DNA from 3 places in the Crystallibacter crystallopoietes genome. Region 2 is predicted to be linked to each of the others. Evidence: riboswitches for the same ligand, from Rfam matches in the RefSeq annotation. Region 2 holds a riboswitch; each other region holds the start of a gene.

Region 1 (7,621 bases), 1.6 Mb from region 2:
CACCGCCCTTCCCGTCCTCATCGGCGTAACGGTCCTGGGTGACCGACCCACCGTTCCGGCCTGGCTGGGAATCGTTTTGGCCATCCCGGCACTGTGGCTGATCTCGGTCACCAAGAACGGCCCGCAAGGTTCACGCGCTGCCGGCACGCTCGATGCCCTGTTCTCGAGCATCGGAATCGCCCTGCAGTACATCGCCCTGGCGCAGGCCGGGGCAGAAGCAGGACTGTGGCCGATTGTTGCCGGCCGCGTCGCCGCTGCCCTGGCCATCCTGCCGCTCGCCCGGCCGTCCAGCGCCAAACTGCGCGGCATCGGGACGCGTACGGTCCTGGCCGCCGCACTGACCGGAGGCATGGCGGCGCTGGCCCTCACGCTTTACATGCTCGCGGCCCAGCTGCAGTTGATGAGCATCGCGGTCGTTCTCTCGTCCCTCTATCCGGTGCTCCCCGTTGTCCTGGGCATCACCGTGCTGGGGGAACGGCTGACCGTGCGGCAGCTGGTCGGGTTGCTCAGCGCCGGCGCAGCCGTGGGCCTCATCACCTGGAGCTAATTGGCCCGATGACTGCAGGCCGGCCTCATCATCCGGCGTTACCCGCTCGACACATAAGTAAAACCAGTTTAGATCTCCGGTTTAAACAGTTTTACAGGTCATTGCAGATACCGGATTATCGATAGGAAGTGATAGGCAACACAAGGAGTTCTGCAACATGACCGGTACCGATCTGACGCCACGCGTCGTCACCCTAGGCACCGCCGGCGGCCCACGCTGGTGGACCGGCGAGAATGCCGGGAAGCGCTCGGGGATCGCCACCGCCGTCGTTGTTGGCGACAGCACCTACCTGGTGGACGCCGGCCATGGCGTGGGACGCCAGCTCATGCTCGCCGGGCTTCCGGTCAACTCGCTGCGCGGCATCTTCATCACGCACCTGCATTCGGACCACACGATCGATCTGGGCAGCCTGGCGATCTTCGGCATGTTCACGCTGAAGGAGAACCAGCACCAGATCAAGATCATGGGCCCCGGCGACCGCGGCGAGCTTCCCCCGGTTTCCGCGCGTGCCGCCGTCGCACCTTCGCCGGTCTTCCCGGAGAACCCGACGCCCGGCACCAAGGCGATGTTCACCCACCTGATGGCTGCCTACGCCACGGACCTGAACGACCGCATTCTGGACGCGCTGCGGCCTTCGCCGTTCGACTACTTTGTACCCGAGGACATCCAAATCCCGACGGCGAGTGGTTACCACCCGAACGAAAATCCGACTCCCGCCATGGAGGGCTTCGAGATCTACCGGGACGAAAACGTCACGGTGACGGCAACGCTGGTGAAGCATCCGCCGATCGCCCCCGCCTTCGCCTTCCGGTTCGACACCGTGCATGGCTCCGTCACCATCTCCGGCGACACCGCACCGTGCGACAACCTGGTCCGCCTCGCCGCAGATACCGATCTGCTGCTCCACGAGGCGATCGATTTTGACTGGGTGCAGCGCGCGTATGGCTCGGCGGCGAACTCCACCGGCCAGGCCTCCATCGACCACCACAAGAAATCGCACACCAGTGCCGCTGAAGCCGTCGCACTGGCCAACCGTGCAGGGGCAAAAGCCTTGGCCCTGCACCATTTAGTACCAGGCACCACGCCCGTGTCCGTGTGGGAAAGCGCCGGCGCCGACTTCGGCGGCCGCTTCTACGTCCCGAACGATCTTGACGTTATCCCCTTCGGTACTGACTCCACTGACCGTATTCTGGAAGAAATGGCCACTGTCCAATGAGTGCTAATACAATGACTCCCCCGCAGCCCCAGGCATCCTCCATCTCGGAGAGCCTGAACACGAAGCAGATGCGCCGTATCCTGGCCTCCAGCTTCATCGGCAGCGCCATCGAGTTCTACGACTTCATCTTGTATGCGATGGCAGCGTCCATCGTCTTCAACCAGGTGTTCTTCGCGAACGTCTCCCCCGCCGTCGGGCTGTTCATGTCCTTCGGCACCCTCGCCGTCGGCTACGTTGCCCGCCCGCTGGGCGGAGCGATCTTCGGCCACTTCGGCGACCGGATCGGCCGCAAGACCGTCCTGATCGTGTCCATGACCCTGATGGGTGCGGGCACCACGCTCATCGGCCTGCTGCCCACCACGGCGCAGATCGGTATGGCGGCGCCCATCCTGCTGGTGCTGCTGCGGCTTGTCCAGGGACTCGCCGTCGGCGGTGAATGGGGCGGAGCCATGCTGGTTGCCCTCGAGCACGCCCCGGCCAAGCGCCGCGGTTTCGCCGCCAGCTTCGCCAATATGGGCGGTCCCGCCGGCGCCGTGCTGGCCACGCTGACCGTTTCGGCCTTCTCCACCCTGCCCGAGGAAGCGTTCATGAGCTGGGGCTGGCGGATTCCGTTCCTGCTGAGCCTCGTGCTGATCGCCGTGGGCCTGGTCATCCGGCTCAAGGTTGCCGAGACACCGCTGTTCCTGGAACTCGAAGCCACCGCGGAAAAGAAGAAGATCCCGTTCGTCGAGGTCGTCACCAAGTACCCGAAGAACCTGGTGCTGGGCGTACTGGCCGGCATGAGCTCCTACACCGTGCAGGGCCTGATGACGGTGTGGGCCGTCTCCTACATCATCGAAGCGGGCGTGGACACCACCTCGGTCCTCAACATCAAGGCCGTCGGCGCCACCCTGACCATCGTGGCCATCTGGTTCGCGGCCCGCCTGAGCGATAAGTACGGCCGCAAGCCGGTCATGCTGGCCGGCATGATCGCCGGCGCCGTCCTGGCCTACCCCATCCTGTGGCTGCTGCAGACCGACACGCTGTGGGGCTTCGCCATCGGCCTGTTCCTGGCCAACGGCATCATCCAGGGCGTCATCTTCGGCCCGTTCGGTGCCTTCGTGGCCGAGCTCTTCCCCACCCGGATGCGCTACACGGGCGCCTCGCTGACCTACCAGTCTTCCTCGACCCTCGGCGCGGGCTTCACGCCGATGATCGTCTCCGGTCTGGTCATCGTCGCCGGCGGGGAGCTGTGGCTGGTCGGCCTGGTCTGGCTCCTGTCCTTCGTTGTGGCGGCCGTCTGTGTGCTGGCCACCAAGGAAGGCAAGAACATGGACCTGAGCAGTGAAATGAAATAAAAGTACGACGACGGCGGTGCCGGTTCCTGCGGGAGCCGGCACCGCTTGGTTAAGCGGCGTTTCGGTTAGCGGCGTTTCGGCTCAGCCGCTTCCGGTTCAGCCGCCCGGTCAGCCCGGCCTCCTCCCTGCTCTACCGCCCCGCTGCCCCGTCGCCAGCGCCGACGCTCTGGGCGCAATAATCCATCAGCGCGGTCAAGCGCCGGCTTAACCGCTGGCGCCCCGGGTAGGCGAAACAGATGTCGCTGTGGCCAATATGCCCGTCGATGGGAACGCAGACCAGCGGCAAGCCTTCGTAGCTGACATCCAGCGGAGGCCGCTGGACCAGGACCGTATAGCCCAGTCCACGGGCCACCATCCCGCGCACAGCTTCAAAACTGGTCGACCGCCAGGCAATTTTCGGGTCGAGCCCGGCGTCGCGCAGGTTCGGCAGCTGGTTATCGCGCACCGAGGGAATGTCCAGCAGCACCATGTCGTCCGAGGCGAGCTCCGGCAGGGCGATCTTCGCGCGGCCGGCCAACCGGTGCTCCGCCCCCAGCAGGATATAGGGCCGGCCTTCCTTGATCACCCGCATTTCCGCGCCGCCGGTGACATGCCGCGTGTGGGTCAGCACGGCGTCGAGCCTGCCCTCCAGCATCTGCAGCTGCAGCTCGTCGGCCGCTCCTTCGGTGATGGTGAGCTCCAGTTTGGGATTCGGTGCCGCGAAACCCGCCGTCATCAACGGGACCCAGAAAGCCGAGAGCGTGGTGTAGCAGCCGATCGCCAGCGGCCCGGCCAGCTCGCCGTGCCGCTCCTCGATCCGGGCCTGGATCTCCTCGGCTTCGCGCAGGAGCACCTGCGCGTCCTTCAGGAAGCCCCGCCCGGCGGTGGTCAGGGTAATGCCTTTCGCCTTCCGCCGGACGATCAGCTGGGTCCCGACGGCCTTTTCCAGCTCGTTGATGGCCAGCGACATTCCCGCCTGCGACACATGGCAGGCCTGTGCGGCGCCGCTGATGGAGCCGGACTCCGCGACGGCCACGTAGTACTGGATCTGGCGCAAGGTGTACCGGAACATAAGGAAAGCCTATCCAGTTGCGCCCGCTTCCACAGTTACCCTGGCTAGCGAACTACCCGGGCTTATGGTCCGGAGCCGGGGTCTGCGCCACGGCGTACCGGCCCACTTGCCACGGATCGATGGCCGGCACGGCAAGCTTGCTGTAGCCGGCAACGTTGCGGGACACCACCGTCAGGCAGTACCGGACGGCCGTGGCCGCGATCAGCGACTCCACCGCCGGAACATCCGGGCGGCTGGACATTGGCCCCCAGACCGTCGCGACCTTCAGGTCCACCGGCAGGATGAAGCCATCAAAGCGCTTGGTCAGCTCCGCAAGCCAGCGGCCGTCGTCGTTGTTTGACGCTGTTTCCTGCTGGGCGTGCGCGGCTCGCAGTTCCCCAACGGTCAACGCGGAGATGAAGATGCGCAGGTGTCGGCGCTGCTGCAGGAAATCGACGACGGCGGCGTGCGGCTCGGCGCTACGCACCTCCGTCACCACATCCGTATCAAGCAGCAGGCCGGCTTGCTCCCTCACGAGCCCGGGTTGATCGGGCCGGCGGCAGCAGACCTGGCGGCGGCAGCGCGGCCGGTGCGCAGGAGGAAATCAACAAAATCCTCCCGGGCGGCTGCTACTTGCTCGTAGTCATTGAGGCTCATTACGCGCAGATCCTGGCGCGCAGGGGAAATACTGGTCATGAAAAACGGTGCCGGGCACCGGTCCTTTCGCGTGCTCTTGCCCGCACCATCTGCCAACGGCGAATGCAGGCCGCTTCGTCATCCGAACCACCCAGAGAGCGTGGGGTTGGTATGCGGCCAAGTCGGAGCTTAGCGACCGCAGTTCCTGAAGCTGTTGAGAGTATGCCACGGGTTTGGCACCTGCGTCACGCACTGTTGTTCATGCTGTGTAACAGGACGAGAACCAGCGACTTGGAGCGACATCTTGCCCAATCCGAATGTTTACCTGTGGGCAATCGTTTGGCTATCTGCGTCCGTGACCATATAGTAGGAGTGCTTCACGAGATGTGACGGGCAACACAGTCGGCTAGCCGGTGGTGTTGCAAAGGCTCCGACCGGTCACGCACCAACCCCATGTTCGTGGGTGGTTCGGATGACGAAGCGGCCTGCATATTCGCAGAACGACGAGGTTCTAAGGGGGACCCGTGCGGGCAAGAACTATCGAGAGAACGAAATGATGAATACATACTCAACAGCACACGACCGCAACCACACCGACCAGGCCGCGAGCCTTCCGGACGAAAGCATCTTTGACGAATGGGTGGATGTCCGGATCCACATTGAAGCCGAGCTCAGCCTGGTGCAGTTCTGCCAGCAGGGCGTACAGAAGATGTTCTACTCAGAGGACATCGACGCTGTACAAAAGGCCGCCCTGGACTCCGACGGCACCGCCCAGTGGTGCGAGAAGTACGCAAAACTGCTCATTCCCAGCACCCGCAGCGGCGCTGGCAACCGCTTCTTTTCGCTGGTGCGGATGGAAATGGACCCCGCGGACAGGTAACCGCCGCAATATCGTCATAAGTTGTCAGACCGGGCTGGTAGAAGTTAATTACGTCTATCAACATCGCGGACGCCGGAAATCAACTCAGGGATTCCGGCGCCGGCGGCACCGTCAGCCCGGGAGGCCTTGTGTTCCTGCTTGAATCCGAATCAGCCGGTGCCGAACCGGAGCTGGTCTTCACTGCCAGTGACCTGGTGGTCGCCGCCGGCTGCGAGTACCAGCTGCTGCGGAAGCTGGACGAGAAGCTGGGCCGCACGCCCAAGGCCGTCTTCGCTCCGGACGAGATGCTGGAGCGGACGGCCGTGCTCGGCGATGTCCATGAGCACCGGGTGCTGCAGGAATTCAAGGACCGGTTCGGGGTCGGCGTTGTGGAGATTGCCGAAACCACCGGCTACACCCGCCCGGAGCTCACCGCCAAGCATGCCGAATCCATTGCAGCCCTGGAGACCGGGGCGGACGTTGTGTTCCAGGCATCCTTTTTTGACGGCACCTTCCACGGCCGCTCGGATTTCCTCGTGAAGGAGAACGACGGCGGGACGTTGCGTTACGCGGTGTATGACACCAAGCTGGCCCGCCACGCCAAGGTGACCGCCCTGCTGCAGCTTGCCGCCTACGGCGACCAGCTCGCCAAAGCCGGAATCACGCCCTCCCCCACGGTCACGCTGGTGCTGGGAAACGGCGTGCACAGCAACCACAGCCTGACGGACATCCTGCCCGCCTTCAAGGAACGCCGGGCCCGGTTCCTGGCCATCACCGGCCAGCACCGCGGGCAGCCGGATGCGGTGGCCTGGAATGACGAACGCTATACGGCCTGCGGCCGCTGCGATTACTGCTCGGAGCAGGTCAAACTGCACCGGGACCTGCTGATGGTTTCGCACATGAGCACCACCCGCCGGCGGCAACTGATGGCAGACGGGATCCGCACCATCGACGATTTCGCCGCCATGCCGCTGCCAGCGGGCGAAGGTTCCGGCGGGACGTTGGCCAGGCTGCGGGACCAGGCGCGGATGCAGACCGGTGTCCAGGAGCCGGACGGATCGGTCGAGTTCACGGACAAAGACGGCGAACCCCATAAGGTCGCCTACAGGGTCTTGGAGCAGAACGCCCTGGCCGCGCTCCCCCGCCCCAGCGAGGGTGACATTTTCTTCGACTTCGAGGGGGATCCGCTCTGGCAGGATGCCGCCGGCGTCTGGGGCCTTGAGTACCTGTTCGGCGTGGTGGAGAACCCGGTCTCGCCGCGGGACAAGCCGCCGTTCCTGCCGTTCTGGGCGCACAGCCGTGCGGAGGAAGGCCGGGCCCTGGCCAGTTTCCTGGATTACGTGGCGCAGCGGCGCGAACGGTATCCGGACCTGCACATCTACCACTACGCCAACTATGAAAAGGCGGCCCTGCGCCGGCTGTCGCTGCAGCATGTCCTGGGCGAGGACGCCGTGGACGGGCTGCTGCGCGAAGGCGTGCTGGTCGACCTCTACGATACGGTGCGCAACAGCCTGCGGATCTCGGAGAACTCCTACAGCATCAAGAAGCTCGAGCCGCTGTACATGGGTAGCAACCTGCGCAGCGGAGATGTGACGGACGCCGGGGGCTCGGTGGTGGCCTATGCCCATTACTGCGAGGCACGTGATGCCGGCCGGGCCGATGAGGCGGCGAAGATCCTCGCGGGAATCAGCGACTACAACGAATACGACTGCGTCTCCACCCTCGAACTGCGCAACTGGCTGCTCAAGCTGGCGGCCGAACGGGGCATCCAGCCCGGCTCGACGGCTGATGGTGCCGCCGCAGCCGACGGCGGGAAGGCACCCGAGGTTTCGGACGAGCCGTCCCAGAACGAACAACGGCTGCTGGACCACGTGGCCGCCGCAGCGGAAAAGGCCGCCCATACGGGTAAGCCACTGTCCGATGATGACCAGGCCATCGCCATGGTTGCCGCGGCGGTCGGTTACCACCGGCGCGAGGACAAGCAGTTCTGGTGGAG
Region 2 (7,621 bases):
CAGGACACCCCGGGCTACGAGGCCGAGACGATCACCGGCAAAGCCTCGCTGCGGGCCATTTACCAGGCCCGGATCCGGCTGGAAAATGTCCGCATTCCGGTGGACAGCGTACTGCCCGGCACCCGCACCTTCAAGGATGCTTCAGCCGTGCTCGTCGCTACCCGGCTGGGCGTGGCATGGTCCGCGCTCGGCCACGCCACCGCTGTCTACGAGGCCGCGCTGAACTACGCGAAGCAGCGGACGCAGTTCGGCAAGCCGCTGGCCAAATTCCAGCTGGTCCAGGAACGGCTCAGCCATATGCTCGCCGAGCTGACCAGCATGCAGCTGCACTGCGTCCACATGGCCGGCTTGGACGCGGCCGGTGCCTTGCGGCCCGCGCAGGCCTCGATGGCGAAATACCACAACACCCGCAAGGCACGCGAGCTGGCGTCAATCGCCCGCGACATGCTTGGAGGCAACGGCATCTTGCTGGAGAATCATGTGGTCCGCCATCTGCTCGACATCGAATCCATCCATACCTACGAGGGCACCGAAAGCGTGCAGGCCCTGCTGATCGGCCGCGAGGTCACCGGCCACAGTGCCTTCGCCTAAACCCCGCCAAACCAGGAGCATGACAGTGACGTCAGTAATTCCCGCCGACATCCAGCCTGCCAACGACACTCCCCTGAGCCCGCTGCGTTTCCTGCAGCGTTCGGCCGAGGTGTTCGGCCGCAAGACCGCCATCATCCACGGTGACCGCAGCTACAGCTACCAGGATTTCGCCAACGAAGCCCAGCGGCTGGCCAAGGCCATCAGGAACCGGATCGAGCCGGGCGACCGGGTGGCGTTCCTCTGCCCGAATGTTCCTGAACTGCTGATCGCGCACTTCGCTGTGCCGCTGGCCGGCGGCGTGCTGGTGGCACTCAATACCCGCCTGTCGCCGCGGGAAATCCAGTACATTCTGGAACATTCGGAGTCCAAACTGGTGTTCGTGGACTCCGAGTTCCTGGGGTCGTTGGCAGGGATGCAGGCGCAGCTGCCCGAACTCGCCGAAGTCGTGGAAGTCTCCGACAGCACGGTCACACCGGCCCGACCGGTGGCTGCGACCAGCGGCGCCGGCACCCTCGCGACCACCGGCTACGAGCAGTTCCTGGCCTCGGCACCGGCGGAGCCGGATCTGCCCTGGGGCGTGGTTGATGAGCGCACGCCGATCACGCTGAACTACACTTCGGGAACCACGGGACGGCCCAAAGGCGTGCTCTACTCGCACCGCGGCGCCTACCTGAATGCCCTCGGCGAGACTTTCCACAACGGTTTCACCGGCGATACCCGCTACCTATGGACGCTGCCGATGTTCCATTGCAACGGCTGGTGCACCCCGTGGGCCGTCACCGCCGCAGCCGGCACGCACGTTTGCCTGCGTGCCGTCCGCGCCGACGCCGTCTGGGACGCCGTCGACAACCAGGGCATCACCAACCTGTGCGGCGCGCCGACTGTCTGCAGCATCATCGCCGAAGCCGACCAGGCACACCCGTTGGAGTCGCCGCTGCGGCTCACGACGGCGGGAGCACCGCCGTCGCCAACCATCATCGGCAAGCTCGAAGCCCTCGGAATCACGGTTGTCCACGTGTACGGATTGACCGAGGTGTACGGCCCGAACACCATCTGCGAGCACCAGCCGGAGTGGGACTCGCTCCCCGCTGCGGAGCGGGCCGAGAAAATCTCCCGCCAGGGAGTGGGCATGCTGCAGGCGGACAGTGCCCGGGTGGTGGACACCGAGATGAACGACGTGCCCGCGGACGGGAAGAGCATTGGCGAGATCGTCCTGCGCGGCAACAACGTCATGCTCGGGTATTACAAGGATGAGGAAGCCACCGCGGAAGCGTTCCATGGCGGCTGGTTCCATACCGGGGACCTGGGCGTCATGCATGCCGACGGCTACATCCAGCTCAAGGACCGGGCCAAGGACATCATCATCTCCGGCGGCGAAAACATCTCGACGATCGAAGTCGAGCAAGCCATCGTCTCCCACCCCGAGGTGCTGGATGCCGCCGTCGTCGGCGTTCCGCACGAAAAGTGGGGCGAGCGGCCGATGGCATTCGTGATCCGCAGCAGCACCGCCACCGTCAATGATGCGCGCCTGCGCGCTCACCTGCGGGAACGGCTGGCCGGATTCAAGCTGCCGGACCGGATCCTTTTCACCGACGAGCTGCCGCGGACGTCCACCGGCAAGGTGATGAAAGCGGACCTGCGCGCCTCCGCCCTTCAGGCAGCAGCAGCCCAGGACGCTCAAGAGCCTGTCTCATGAGCTAGCCCCGCACGGAGGCGAGCAGCCGGTAACAGTGCGCTGGCTGTCGGAGGGCGGCGATAGGCTGGGTAAAACCTTTCAGCACAACCTCCGGGGGTCAGCATGTCCAATCCGTACCAGCCGTCGAATCTGCCCGGGCCGCAACATCCCGCGCCGGTCTACCAGCAGGTCTACGTCCAGCCCCAGCCGAAGGGCGCCAGCGTCACGGCCATGGTGCTGGGGCTGGTTTCGCTGTTTCTCGGGTTCACTTTCGTAGTGCCCATTGTGGGATTCATCTTCGGCTTGGTCGGGCTGAGCAAGGAACCCGCGGGCAGGGGAATGGCGATCGCCGGACTGGTGCTCAACGGGCTCATGCTGCTGGGCTGGGTGCTGCTGTTCATCTTCGTCTTCGGCATTCTCGGCGCGGTAGCCACGTCCGGCACCATGGCCTGACTTGCTAGTGCGCTCGCCATACCCGGACTTAAAATAGTGGCGTGACCTGTCGGCGTCCTTGCAGGCGGGCACTGCCAGCCATAGGAGAAACACCATGGGTATAGGTAACAGGATCAAGCGGGCCGCCGAGCGGTTGGGCGGCAAGGGCAGGATGGGCACCGGTCATACACCCGGCACCACGCGGGGCAGAACGCGCGGTACTTACGGAGCCGCCGGCACGGAACACGGCAGCATCGGCGGGAAAATCATGGGCGCCCTGAGGAGAAAGCACTGAGCGAACAGATCCACGGGATTCTTGACCGGGCACAGGAAGAAATGCTCTGGGTCGGCCCCGACCACCCCTCGTACCGACTGTTGGCGGAGCTGACCCACGCGGTCCGGGACGCCTGGCAGGAAGGCTTCGAACACGCCCGCCACGGCGCCGCCGAAGACAACCCGTACCGCTACTGATTAGGACGGCGGTGCCGCCTTTCGTCCCCGACCCGGCACCTTGCCGGCACGGGGACGAAAGGCGGCCACCGCCGTCGTTGTCTTGCTGTCAGTGCAGCATATGCTGCCTCAGCGCGAGTAAGCGTGCTTCATCAGCGCGAGCGGACCCGCTCCAACACGTGCTCTTCCGCCAGCGGTCCGGCCTTGATACCGGCGGGCACCCGGAAGAAGTAGACCAGCCCGATGACCCACCACAGGCCGAAGAGGATCCACGGCTCTATGCCCAGCTGAGCCGGCATCCCCGGCATGTACAGGCTGAACAAGGCCACACCCAGCACGGCCGCGGCGATGCCGATCGCGATGCCGCCCTTGCCCTTGCCGCCGATCCGTAGCGGCCGGTCCATCTGCGGTTCGCGGCGGCGCAGGATCAGGAAGGAAATCGCCACCATGGTGTAGGCCAGCACGATGCTCGGCGCACCGGAGTCTACCAACCAGACCAGCATCTCCACACCGAAGAACGGCGCCAGGAAGCTCAGCGCGCCGATGAACAGCAGGGCATTATGAGGGGTGCCGTACTTGGGGTGCAGCTTGCCGAACCAGGCCGGCAGCATCCCGGAGCGCGCCAGCGAGAACATCAGCCGGGACGCGCCCAGCAGCAGCGAGTTCCACGAGGTGAGGATGCCCGCGATACCGCCGGCGATCAGCACCTTGGCCATCATGTCCGAGCCGAACATCGCGCCCACGGCGTCCGCCGTCGCGATGTCCGTCCCGGCCAGCTCGCTGGCCGGCATGGCCGACGACGTGGTCAGCACCACCATGACATACCAAATGGTGGCCAGGATGACCGAGACCACCACGAGCCGGCCGATCTGGCGGGCCGGAATGTTCACTTCCTCCGCGGACTGCGGAATCACGTCGAACCCGATGAAGAGGAACGGCACCACCACGAGCACCGCGAAGAAACCGGTCATACCGCCGTTGAAGAACGGTTCCATGTTGGAGATCTCGCCGCCGGTGAAGGCGCCGGCGATCATGACCAGGCCGATGGCCAGCAGGAACAGCACCACGAAGGTCTGCACAATGCCGGCTTCCTTCACACCGCGGATGTTGATCCAGGTAATAACGACGGCGGCAACGGCACCTACCAGCGCCCACGTCAGGTGGACGTCGAAACCGGCGACGTTCCAGAGCTTGACCTGGCTGAGGTTGGGAAAGATATATTGGACGGTCCGCGGGAGCGCCACCGCTTCGAAGGCCACGATGGTCACGTAGCCGCCGATGATGGCCCAGGAACCGATGAAGGACGGGCGCGGGCCCATCGCGCGCATGATGTAGTTGTGCTCGCCGCCGGCCTTGGGCATCGCCGCGCACAGCTCGGCATAGGTCAGCCCGACCACGGCCATGATGATGCCGCCCGCAAGCATGGCCGTCACCGAGCCCATGGTTCCGGCGGACTCCAGCCAGCCTCCGGTCAGGACCACCCAGCCGAAGCCGATCATGGCCCCGAAGCCCAGGGCGAGGACGTCGAAGCGCCCCAGTACTTTCTTTAGTGAGGGTTCGGATTCGTGTTGTGACACAGCCACGCCGATGCCCCTTTCTCGTTCAGATGCCGTTCAGGCATGGGAAATTGCCGGCGACGCGAGGGTGGCGCCGATCACGGCAAGAGTAACTGCACGACATTACTACGATGTTTCGCCCTGAAACGGCCATGTTGCGTTGGCTGCGTCTTATTGCCCAGCGCGGCCGGCGCTGGACAGTGCTGAGGGCGGCAGCATGAGCATGCTGCCGCCCTCAGTCAGCTATCGGCTGGTGCGGGCTGTGCGGCCCGCGGCTAGGGGTTGTGCTGGACTACGAAATCCCCACCGGGGAAGACCACGGATTCGTGGCCGTCGTCGAACCGCACGAAGTACGGAGGAGCGCCGTCATCTCCCCTGACCTCGACGATTTCCCCGTGCCGGTCGGACGACTCGACGGTCCGGCCGCGGACAATGATCCTGTTGCCTGGCGATGCCTTCATCGTGAATTACCTCCTGGCCCTAGGGTACGAGGGACCGCGCCGAAGGGGAATAGCCGGAGCTACTTCTTGAAGACCTCGGCGCTGACCGGAGTGGGATTGGCGAAGAGATCCAGCACCGGGCAGTGCGCGTCTACCGTGCGGCGCAGCTCCTCGTAGCGTTCCTGCGTTTCGGGGCCGTTGATGTTCACGCTCAACCGCACCGCGCTGAAGCCGGGGCGCACACTCCGATCGGCGCCGAACAGGCCCTGCACGTCCAGATCGCCCTCGGCGTCGATGCTGATCTCGTCGAAACGGATGCCTAGCTGGTGTGCGTACAGCCGGTAGACCACTACCTGGCATGAAGCCAGGGCGCCCAGCGCGTACTCCACCGGGCTGGCAGCGGTATCCTCGCCGGCCAGGCCCGCCGGTTCGTCAACGGAAAACTCGTGTTTGCCCGCGGTGACACGGGTGGCCACCGGGCCGGTTCCCTGGCCTGCCACCTTGAACGTCAGCTTGGCGTTGGCGGTGTCTTCAGCGATCTTGCCGGTCCAGAAGGCGCCGGCCTCATCCAGACGGGTGGCACGATCTTCGGCCAGGTCGCGGAGAGCTGTTTCAGTCATGGTTGAATCCTTCCTGTCGGCGCACGCCGGAGCAGGGCGCCATACTTACGCCTCCCGTTTGGGCCGGCGTCGAATCTTCACCTGGGGCACCCCGCTACAGCTACGAGGGTTGCCGTCCAACCGGCCAGGGCCGAAGGTTGGAACTCTTGATTCTGTGTCCGATTCTGCATGGTGCAGCACGGTACGTTCAACCGTTTTGTAACACGAGGACTTCTATAGTTCCTAGCGGCCCAGCTCGCCTTCGGGCCGGCCAACCTGGCCTTCGGGCTGGTGTTTGTCGCCGGGGATCCGGGCCCGGTCATACTCCGGACTGCCGGGTACGGGCTCCGTCTTGTGTTCGTCCTCGGCTGGCTTCTTGGGCGGTTCGCGGAAGTAGTCAGCGTTGGCCAGGTTCCAGTCTTCGCTCCAGCCGCGGGGAGGATCCTTGAGCAGTTCGCCGGGCTCCATCCAGTTGTAGATGTTCTCGTAGGAGCGCGTGGTCAGATGGTCCACGCGGCGCCGAAGCATCCGCGGCGAGACCTCGTCCGGGGATTTGCAGCCCATCGACGCCATGATCTGGACGCTCTCGTCCACAGTGAGCTTCTGGTAGTTGAAAACGCGCTGGCCCTTGTCCTCGACGTTGAGCGCGCGCACCAGCCGCGGGTTCTGCGTGGCCACGCCCACCGGGCATTCGTTGGTATGGCATTTCTGCGCCTGGATGCAGCCGGTGGCCATCATCATGGTCCGCGCGCTCATGGTGAAGTCCGCGCCTTCGATCAGGCGCTTGACGATGTCCGAGCCGGAGGCGACCTTCCCCGCGGCGGCAATGCGGACGCGCTCCCGCAGCCCCACGCCGACCAGGGCGTTGTGCACCAGCATCAGGCCCTCCGTCAGCGGCGTGCCCACGTTGTCCTGGTACTCCAGCGGCGCCGCGCCGGTGCCGCCTTCGGAACCATCGACGACGATGAAATCCGGCGTCACCTTCTCCTCCAGCATCGCCTTGCAAATGGCGAGCACGTCCACCCGCGAGCCCACGCACAGCTTGAAGCCGATGGGCTTTCCATCGGAAAGCTCGCGCAGCTGCTTGACGAAGCGGATCAGTTCCCGCGGCGTGCCGAAGGCGCTGTGGCTGGCAGGCGACACGCAGTCGACGCCCATCTCCACGCCGCGGGCTTCGGCGATCTCCGGGGTGACTTTAGAACCCGGCAGGACACCGCCCAGACCGGGCTTGGCCCCCTGCGAAAGTTTGATGCTGATGCCCTTGACCTCGGGACGCGCCGCCTTCGGGATGAAGGCTTCTGGGCTGAAGTGTCCGTCTTTGTCCCGCGCGCCGAAGTAGCCTGAACCTATCTCCCAGATCAGGTCGGCACCGTATTCGAGGTGGTACTTCGTCAGGCCGCCTTCACCGGTTTCCTGCACAAAACCGCCGAGCGCCGCACCCTTGTTCATCGCGAGCACGGCATTCTTCGACAGCGAGCCGAAGCTCATGGAAGAGACGTTGAACAGCGAAATATCGTAGGGCTGCCTGCAATCAGGCCCGCCCAAGGGTATCCGGGGATGCTGCTTGGGTGGCGCCACCGGAGCGGTGGAATGGATCAGGTATTCGTAGCCGATCTGGTTCACTTCGCGCTCCGTGCCGAAGGCCTTGTGGCTGTTCTCGCCCTTGGCACGCGCATACACCAGCGACCGCACATCGCGGTTGAACGGCTTTCCGTCCACGTTCCGCTCGACAAAGTACTGCTGGATTTCCGGCCGGATGGATTCCAGCACGTACCGCATATGCCCCAGGATGGGGTAGTTCCGCAGGATCGAGTGCCGGGTCTGGACCACGTCCCAGATCCCGATCACCAAGAGCGCAACAACGACGGCGGCCAGCAC
Region 3 (7,621 bases), 970 kb from region 2:
AATCTTTGAGAGCACGGCCGGTGAACTGCTGGTTCCCGGCGCGGTAATACTGCTGCGGACGCCGGAGGACGAGTTCACTTTCACCTACGGCACGGACGCATTGGACGGCAGTGAACCCGTCTCGCTGGAGGACCACGTCAGGATCGGCTCCATCACCAAGACCTGGACCGGAACGGTCATCCTGCAGCTGGTGCAGGAGGGCAAGCTCAAGCTGGACGACCCGGTCTCGAAGTACCGGGATGACGTGCCGAACGGCGAGAACATCACCATCGAGCAGTTGCTCAACATGCGCAGCGGCCTCTACAACTACTCGGAGTCCTACGAGCTCAATCTGGCCCTCGACGAAACCCCGGAACGGGTCTGGACGCCGGAAGAACTGCTCGGGATCGCGCTGCCGCTGCCCGTGTATTTCCCGCCGGGCGGGGGCTACCACTACTCGAATACCAATACCGTGCTGCTCGGGCTGATCGCCGAAGAGCTGGATGGCAAACCGCTGGCAGAGGTCTTCCAGGACCGTATCCTCGAACCGCTTGAGCTGACGGAATCGACCTTCCCGCCGTCGGACTCCACGCCCATCCCTTCGCCGCACCCGCGCGGCTACGTGTACATGAACAACGTGATGACCATCGCGAGCACCAAGCTGCCGGCGGACCTGATCGCGCAGGCGCAGGAGGGAACGCTGGAACCGAACGATGTGACGGACGCGAACGCTTCGTGGACCTGGGCGGCGGGCCAGGGAACGTCGACGGCGGGCGACCTGGCCGATTGGGCCGAGGCCCTCGTCGGCGGCGCGGTCCTGGATGAGGAAATGCAGAAGATCCGGTTGGACAGCCTTCAGCCCGTGAATCCGGACGATCCGAATTCGCTGCTGTACGGGCTGGCCATTGCGAAGTTCGGCGAGCTGTACGGCCACACCGGTGAGCTGCCCGGCTTCAACTCATTCGCGGGGCATGATCCGGGTAATGACCTGACCCTGGTGGTGTGGACGAACCTGGCACCCGCAGCGGATGGGCGGGACCCGGCCGCGGCCATTGCCCGCGAACTGATCGGCGAGCTGTACGCCCCGGCCGAAGCCCCTGCCCCGTAGTTCAGCCTGGATCAGGCGACGGTCATTTCGCCCATCTGGTCCCAGTCTTCGCCGTCGATCTGGCGGCTGATGATCCGCGGGGTTTCCTGCAGGTACTGCGGCTGTTCGGCCATCGCCTTCTTGAAGTGCTCGCTGTTGACGTGCGTTCCGGCCGCATCATCCTGGAAGGCTTCCACCAGGACGTACTCGTTCGCATCGTCAACGCTGCGGGACCAATCGAACCACAGGTTGCCCGGCTCCGCGCGCGTAGCTTCAGTGAACTCCCGGACGAGCTCCGGCCACTGGTCTGCGAACTCGGGCTTGACCTTGAACTTGACCACGATAAAGATCACGGATTGTTGCCTTCCTGTTGGGCGAAGCCGGTCCACGGCTCCGATCAGAACTGTCCTTTCATCCTTTCACGCATCCTTTGGGATGCCGGATGCCAGCTTTCGCGCCGCTGCTAGGTACCGGCGGGTGACCAGTCGCTGGCAGGCCGAGGCAACCGATCCGCCGAGCTTGTAGAACCAGTTGGAGTGCCGGCTGAAGGCGAACAACTCGAAATACACCTGGCCATCCGGCTCGAGCACCGCCACGAAACTCTCTTCTCCCGTTTCCGGATGGCCGGGCAATGTGCCATAGCCGAACCCGGCACGTGTGGTGCCTTCCTCGACCCACACAACCCTGCACGGCGCCGCCAGCCGCAATCTCCCGAAGCCGAAGCCAGGTACAACATGCACGCCCTCCGCTGCCCGGGGAGCCTGGGCCCTGACGCTGAGCCCGGCCAGCCGGTGCAGCTCCCACCCCAGAATGCCCTCGGTCAGCCGGCTGAACGCGTCCTGTCCCGCACCCACGACCACACGATGCCGGGCAATCCGGTAGCCCCCTGGTTCGCGGCTGCTCTGAGTCCAGCCGTGCTCCAGGTAGGTCAGCTCTGCATCCACGTCGAAACTGTCGCCCTTCATCGTCATTGTCCGCTGTCCATACTCTGCTGGGACTGGCCGGACGCACCCTGGCCAGCACCGCCGTCGTACATTGCATCGCCCAGGTCCGTGTGGAAGTCCCTCGCCCAGCGTTCCAGCCGCGGATCCTGGCTGCGCGCGATCACTGCCAGCCCGCTTTCCGCCCATTCCTCGGCGAGCGAGGGGTCCGCCTGCCCCACCATCCGCATGGCATCCACGGCGATGAAGTTCTGCCCGATCTCGGCGGCCAAGTGCGCTGCATCCTCGAACAGGCCCACAGCCTCCGCCCGATGCCCGCTCGCGTTCAGGACCCTTCCGCGCTCCAGCAGGATCCGGGCCAGGACCACCGGTTCGCCGTCGTCAATCCGCTCCAGCAGGTTTAGCGCTTCCACGAACCGGGACTGCATCCCAAGCGCCCGGGCGATCTGGGTGGCGAGCTCATTGCGGTCGGTACGCAGCGCAAATCTGTTGGTGTCCGCCGCCCGCAGCCGCTGTTCCGACCCCTTAGGATCTGAGAAATCCCACAGTTCATCGAGCAGGTCCTGGGAAATCACGCTTCCTCCCGCGCGAGCCTGGTCCAGCCCAGGGATTCGCGGTCGCGGCGGGTCATGCCGGCCACCACCAGATCATAGGAGTCCTCGACCATGTCGCGGATCATGTCGTCCGGAAGCTCGCCGTCGCAGCGGACGCCGTTCCAGTGTGTTTTGTTCATGTGGTACGCGCCGGTGATCTCCGGATGGGCGGCGCGCAGCTGCTCGGCCAGCGCCGGCTCGCACTTGAGGCTGATGCTCAGCGGATCCGCGCCCAGGTCCGAGAGCGCGAACATCTTCGCGGTGCCGCTGCGGGCGCGCACCTTGAACACCGAAAAGTCAGGCCCGAAGGGAAAGTCCTCGAAAGCGCCCGGCAGGTCCAGGCACATGCCGCGCAACGTTGATCCGTCCACCCATCGAGCCTACCGCCGGCGGCCGGGGTCAGGAAGGTCGACGGTCCGTCTGTGGAGAAGTCCGGCTTTCCAAGTCCCGTCCAAGTCTTTGGTGGGAGGATGGTTCCAGGAGTACGACGGCGGCGCTCCCCTGTGGGGGCGCGTTCCCTTTGGCGATATGAGGCAGGCGGAGGTGCGGCGCATGAGCGGCGAAGTGGAGAAGGCGAAGCACCAGGCGAAAAGGGCGAAAGACGGCGCCGAGCAAGCCTCGGAATCGAAAACGTTGGAAGTGGTGGCGCGCTTTGGCTGGGCCGCCAATGGGTTGATGCATCTGCTGATTGGCTATATTGCCTTGCGGCTGAGCCTCGGGGCATCGGGGGAAGCAGACCAGGCCGGGGCGATCTCCCAGCTGGCCAGCACACCTGGAGGGGTCTTCCTGCTGTGGGCCGGGCTCATCGCCTGCGCCGCCTTGGCACTGTGGCAACTAGCCGACGCCGCATTCGGCTACCGCGGGTTGGAAACCAAAAAGAAGTGGGGCAAACGGATCAAGGCAGCCGGTCTGGCTATCGTCTTCGCGGCCATCGGTTTCACGTTCGGCATCTATGCCCTTGGCGGCAAGAGCGACAGCAGTCAATCCTCACAGGACGCCAGCGCGCAATTGATGGCTTTTCCCGGCGGAACGCTGGTGCTGTTCCTGATTGGCGCAGGCATCGCCATCGCCGGAGTCTTCTACATCTACAAGGGCATTACGCAGAAGTTCCTGAAGGATCTGGAGTCCCTGCCACCGGGCGGCGCGAGGATCGGCATCAGCTGGGCCGGCTCTTTCGGCTACGTGGGCAAGGGTGCGGCACTGCTGGTGCTCGGCATCCTGTTCTCGGTTGCAGCGTTCCAGCAGGATCCCGAGGAAGCCAAGGGCCTCGACGGCGCACTGAAGGCCCTAAAGGAACAGCCCTTCGGCGACGCCGCGCTGATTGTGGTGGCCCTCGGCCTCATTTGCTACGGACTGTACCTGGGCGCGCGTGCCCGCTACGGCAAAATGTAGCGGGCACGGCACGGCCTACGTGTGGCCGGGCCTCCTGACGCCGCCCCGGCCTGAGTCAGGAAAGCCTTCCCGGCTGGGTCAGGAAAGCCTTCCCGGCTGGGTCAGGACGCGGAAACGGCTGCGCCGAGGCGGTAGCCGGCACCCCGGTGCTGCTCAGGCAGCCGGTCGCCCTTGCCAAACAGCTTGTTGCGCAGGGTGCCTTCGGCGTACTTGGTCGGGTAGGCACCGCGCTTCTGCAGTTCCGGAACGACGAATTCAACGATGTCCTCAAAGGTGCCCGGGGTGATGGCATAGGCCAGGTTAAAGCCGTCCACGTCGGTCTCGTCCACCCAGTCTATGAGCTTCTTGGCAACTTCTTCGCCGGAACCAACGGTGATAGGCCCAAAACCGCCGACACCGACCCATTCGGCCAGCTGACGGATGGTCCACGGCTTGCCGTCTTCGCCGGAGGCCTTCTGGAACGTCTCCACCGAGGACTGGATGGCGTTGGACTTCACGTTCTCGCCGATCACATCGTCCGGGCCGTAGCTGGACAGGTCCACACCCATCCAGCCCGAAATCAGGGCCAGCGCACCGTTGACGTCGGCGTAGGACTTGTAGTCCTCGAACTTGGCCTGCGCGGTGGCGCTGTCCGGACCGGTGACCACGGTCTGCATGGCGTAGATGCGCACGTCGTAGCGGCCGCGGCCGGCGGCCTCCACCGCATCGCGGATCTTCTTGACCGAGGCGGCCAGCATTTCCTTGGTCGGGCACGTAACGAAGACAGCTTCGGCGTTCTCTGCGGCGAACTCGGTCCCGCGCTTGGAGGCGCCGGCCTGGAAGATAACTGGAGTGCGCTGCGGACTCGGCTCGGTGATGGCGATGCCGGGGACCTTGAAGTACTTGCCCTCGTGGCCGATCTCGTGCACCTTGGCCGGATCCACAAAGATACCGGCTTCCCGGTCCTTGACCACGGCGTCTTCTTCCCAGGAACCTTCGAGCAGCTTGTATACCACTTCAAGGTACTCGTCGGCGTGGGCGTACCGCTCGTCGTGCTCCATCTGGTCCGTCTGGCCCATGTTGCGCGCCGCGGACGGCAGATAGCCGGTGACCACGTTCCAGCCAACGCGGCCGTTCGTCAGGTGGTCCAGCGTGGCCAACCGGCGGGCGAAGGGATACGGATGCTCGTAGGCGGTGCCGGCGGTGAGGCCGAAGCCGAGGTTCTCGGTCACCGCGGCCATGGCCGAAACCAGCATGAACGGATCATTGACCGGGACCTGGGTACCCGCACGGAGCGTGACTTCGTTGGAGCCGCCGAACACGTCGTAAGTGCCCAGCACGTCGGCGATGAAGAGGCCGTCGAAGAGGCCCTCTTCCAGCACCTTCGCCAAATGCGTCCAGTAGCCGATCGTCTTGTAGTCGGCGGACTTGTCCTGGGGATGGCGCCACAGACCGGGTGACTGGTGTCCAACGCAGTTCATGTCGAATGCGTTGAAGCGGATTTGCCTGGCGGCGGGTACCAATGTCATTTCAGACTCCTTCATGACCGTGAAGAGCCCCTACACCGGTAGCTGCGGTCGAAGCGGAAAACCGCGGCGGCTACCGAAAGAATTTTGGATCTCCATCGGTCCTGGCGGTAGCACCTTCCTCAAAGAGGGGGTTGCTGCGGCGTCAACGAGCCAGGTCTCTCAGCCGCTCTGGATGGTTACAGCTCCATTCCACCGCAGTCCGGCGGCGGGCGCGAAATCCCTACGTCATACCGGGTAATCCCCCGGCGGCTTTCGCGCCCGCCGACCGCGACTGCCGTCGGAGCCCCCGTTCAGGACTTGGACGGCGCGTCACCGATGCTGTGCAGCCCCTCGGGCGTGGTGCCGTTGACCTCATAGTCGCCAATGGTCCGCGCCTTGAAGACGGTGGGATTGTGCGTCGCGACGGTCCGGGCGTTGCGCCAATGGCGGTCCAGCGCCTTGCCCTTGGACGTCGCGCTTGCTCCTGTGACGTCAAACAGCTGCCCGGTGGCCTCAAGAACCAGCTCCGGAACAACAATCTGCGCCTTTTCCACAGCGGCTTCCCCGCGGACGTAACGCTGAACGTCGTCGAGCGGGAGGGACTTGTCTGCCGCGGCATCCAGTTCCCGTGCCGCGGTCAGAACCACCGATTCCGCAGCGAATACCTTGGCCGACAGCTGGCCGACGAGTTGAAGGATCAGCGGGTCATTGCGGAACAGTTCGCCGGTTCCGGTGTTAAAGGTCCGCTTGCGGTTCCGCACCAGGATCTTCGCGTCCGCGAGCGCCGCGTTGCCAATTCCGGCCAGTACGGCGAGCAGCACCAACTGGAAGAATGCCGGTTCGTGCGTGCTCGACGGCTTGCGTTCGATAACGTCGGCCGGCTCCACCGCGGCATCGCGGAAGTAGGTTGTCCCCGTTCCGGTCAGCTGCTGGCCGAAGCCGTCCCAGTCGTCAACGATCTCCACACCCGCCTGCTTGGTATTGACGACGGCGTACTGCCGGCCCTCGATACCGTCGGTACTGGCCATGACCGCGATCCACTCCGCGAAGATGCTGCCGGTGGTGTAGTACTTTTCACCGTTGAGCAGCCACCTCCCGCCGTCCCTGACCAGCTTGGTGTTCGTGGTGCCCAGCGCGTTTCCGGCCTTCTCCGTGGCCGCGTTGCCGAAGATCTCGCCGGCCACAATGCGCGGATACCAGCGGCGGGCAAACGCCTCGCCTTCCAGACCAACCGTCTCGACGAAGGCGAAGTGCGAGCGGTACAGGTGGGCGACGCTGGAGTCCGCCGCCGCAAGTTCGATCAGGAGGCGGAAGAAGTGCTCGAAGGAGACGCCGTCGCCGCCATGTTCCACCGGCACCCGCAGTTTCCCGAAGCCGGCGGCGTTCAGCCACGCAACTTGTTCGAACGGCAGGATCCTGTTCAGCTCCCGGTCCAGCGCTCCCTGCGCAATCCGCTCGAAGACCGGCCGGAAGCGGCCGGCCAACCGCTCATAGGTTGCTTCCGCGGTCTCGGTGCGCTCGTTCGCGATAGTCTCCGTCATCGTCTTCCTTCCAAAACCTTGTTCTGTGCTGCCGCTGAGAATTCGTCGAAGGCGCCGCGGTACTGGCGTGCCGGGTGCCGTTCGTTGAGCTGCGGTCCGTTGTAGCCCTCGCCGCGGCCGAACAGCTTTTCCCGGAAGCTTCCCGGCGCGTACTCCGTCTGCGCCAGTCCCCTGCTGCGTAGTTCCGGCAGCACTCCGTCAATGAAGTCCGTGTAGGAACCGGGCAGGATCTGGTTGATGATGTTGATGCCATCCACGCCGGCGTCCTGCCACTGCTCCAGCCGGTCGGCGATCTGTTCCGGGGTTCCCTTGACCCGGTGGGCCCGCCCGCGGAAGTTCGCGACATCACGCAAGGTCGGGTTGCCTCCGGGAACAGATTTGCGCAGGCTCTCCAGGTGTCCCTGCGTGCCTTCCGTCTGGAAATCGCCCAGCGGCGTATCCGGATCCAGTCCGCCCAGATCTACACCGAGGCCGCCGGCGATGTGGGCGATCATCGCTCCGGAGTCCAGGTATTCGTCCAATTCGGCCTCTTTGCGGTCCGCCTCCGACTCCGTGCCGCCGACGATGAAGTGCAGCCCCTGGAAGAACTTCAGGTCCTCGG

The links. A riboswitch is a leader RNA that binds a small molecule or an ion and turns the genes downstream of it on or off. The one in region 2 is predicted to bind S-adenosylmethionine.
Region 1: it holds a riboswitch for S-adenosylmethionine, as region 2 does, so the genes downstream of both, AC20117_RS11125 (hypothetical protein) here and AC20117_RS03920 (OsmC family protein) in region 2, are expected to answer to the same signal.
Region 3: it holds a riboswitch for S-adenosylmethionine, as region 2 does, so the genes downstream of both, AC20117_RS08420 (LLM class flavin-dependent oxidoreductase) here and AC20117_RS03920 (OsmC family protein) in region 2, are expected to answer to the same signal.

Annotation. Positions count from the first base shown of each region.
Region 1 covers NZ_CP018863.1:2,380,953-2,388,573, reverse strand. The annotation lists gene AC20117_RS11150 (DMT family transporter) at 1-547, shown strand, start outside; gene AC20117_RS11145 (MBL fold metallo-hydrolase) at 705-1,763, shown strand; gene AC20117_RS11140 (MFS transporter) at 1,775-3,100, shown strand; gene AC20117_RS11135 (LysR substrate-binding domain-containing protein) at 3,231-4,151, opposite strand; gene AC20117_RS11130 (PIN domain-containing protein) at 4,204-4,665, opposite strand; gene AC20117_RS23290 (hypothetical protein) at 4,662-4,826, opposite strand; SAM riboswitch class IV at 4,855-4,977, opposite strand; SAM riboswitch class IV at 5,142-5,309, shown strand; gene AC20117_RS11125 (hypothetical protein) at 5,320-5,646, shown strand; gene AC20117_RS11120 (TM0106 family RecB-like putative nuclease) at 5,775-7,621, shown strand, end outside.
Region 2 covers NZ_CP018863.1:800,143-807,763, forward strand. The annotation lists gene AC20117_RS03890 (acyl-CoA dehydrogenase family protein) at 1-591, shown strand, start outside; gene AC20117_RS03895 (long-chain-fatty-acid--CoA ligase) at 611-2,287, shown strand; gene AC20117_RS03900 (DUF4190 domain-containing protein) at 2,390-2,719, shown strand; gene AC20117_RS03905 (hypothetical protein) at 2,814-2,993, shown strand; gene AC20117_RS24095 (hypothetical protein) at 3,035-3,169, shown strand; gene AC20117_RS03910 (APC family permease) at 3,301-4,647, opposite strand; gene AC20117_RS03915 (DUF1918 domain-containing protein) at 4,980-5,165, opposite strand; gene AC20117_RS03920 (OsmC family protein) at 5,225-5,764, opposite strand; SAM riboswitch class IV at 5,801-5,916, opposite strand; gene AC20117_RS03925 (FMN-binding glutamate synthase family protein) at 5,987-7,621, opposite strand, start outside.
Region 3 covers NZ_CP018863.1:1,767,225-1,774,845, reverse strand. The annotation lists gene AC20117_RS08450 (serine hydrolase domain-containing protein) at 1-1,087, shown strand, start outside; gene AC20117_RS08445 (putative quinol monooxygenase) at 1,099-1,419, opposite strand; gene AC20117_RS08440 (DUF1990 domain-containing protein) at 1,486-2,037, opposite strand; gene AC20117_RS08435 (hypothetical protein) at 2,034-2,582, opposite strand; gene AC20117_RS08430 (MmcQ/YjbR family DNA-binding protein) at 2,579-2,971, opposite strand; gene AC20117_RS08425 (DUF1206 domain-containing protein) at 3,153-3,992, shown strand; gene AC20117_RS08420 (LLM class flavin-dependent oxidoreductase) at 4,094-5,500, opposite strand; SAM riboswitch class I at 5,590-5,679, opposite strand; gene AC20117_RS08415 (acyl-CoA dehydrogenase family protein) at 5,791-7,020, opposite strand; gene AC20117_RS08410 (LLM class flavin-dependent oxidoreductase) at 7,017-7,621, opposite strand, start outside.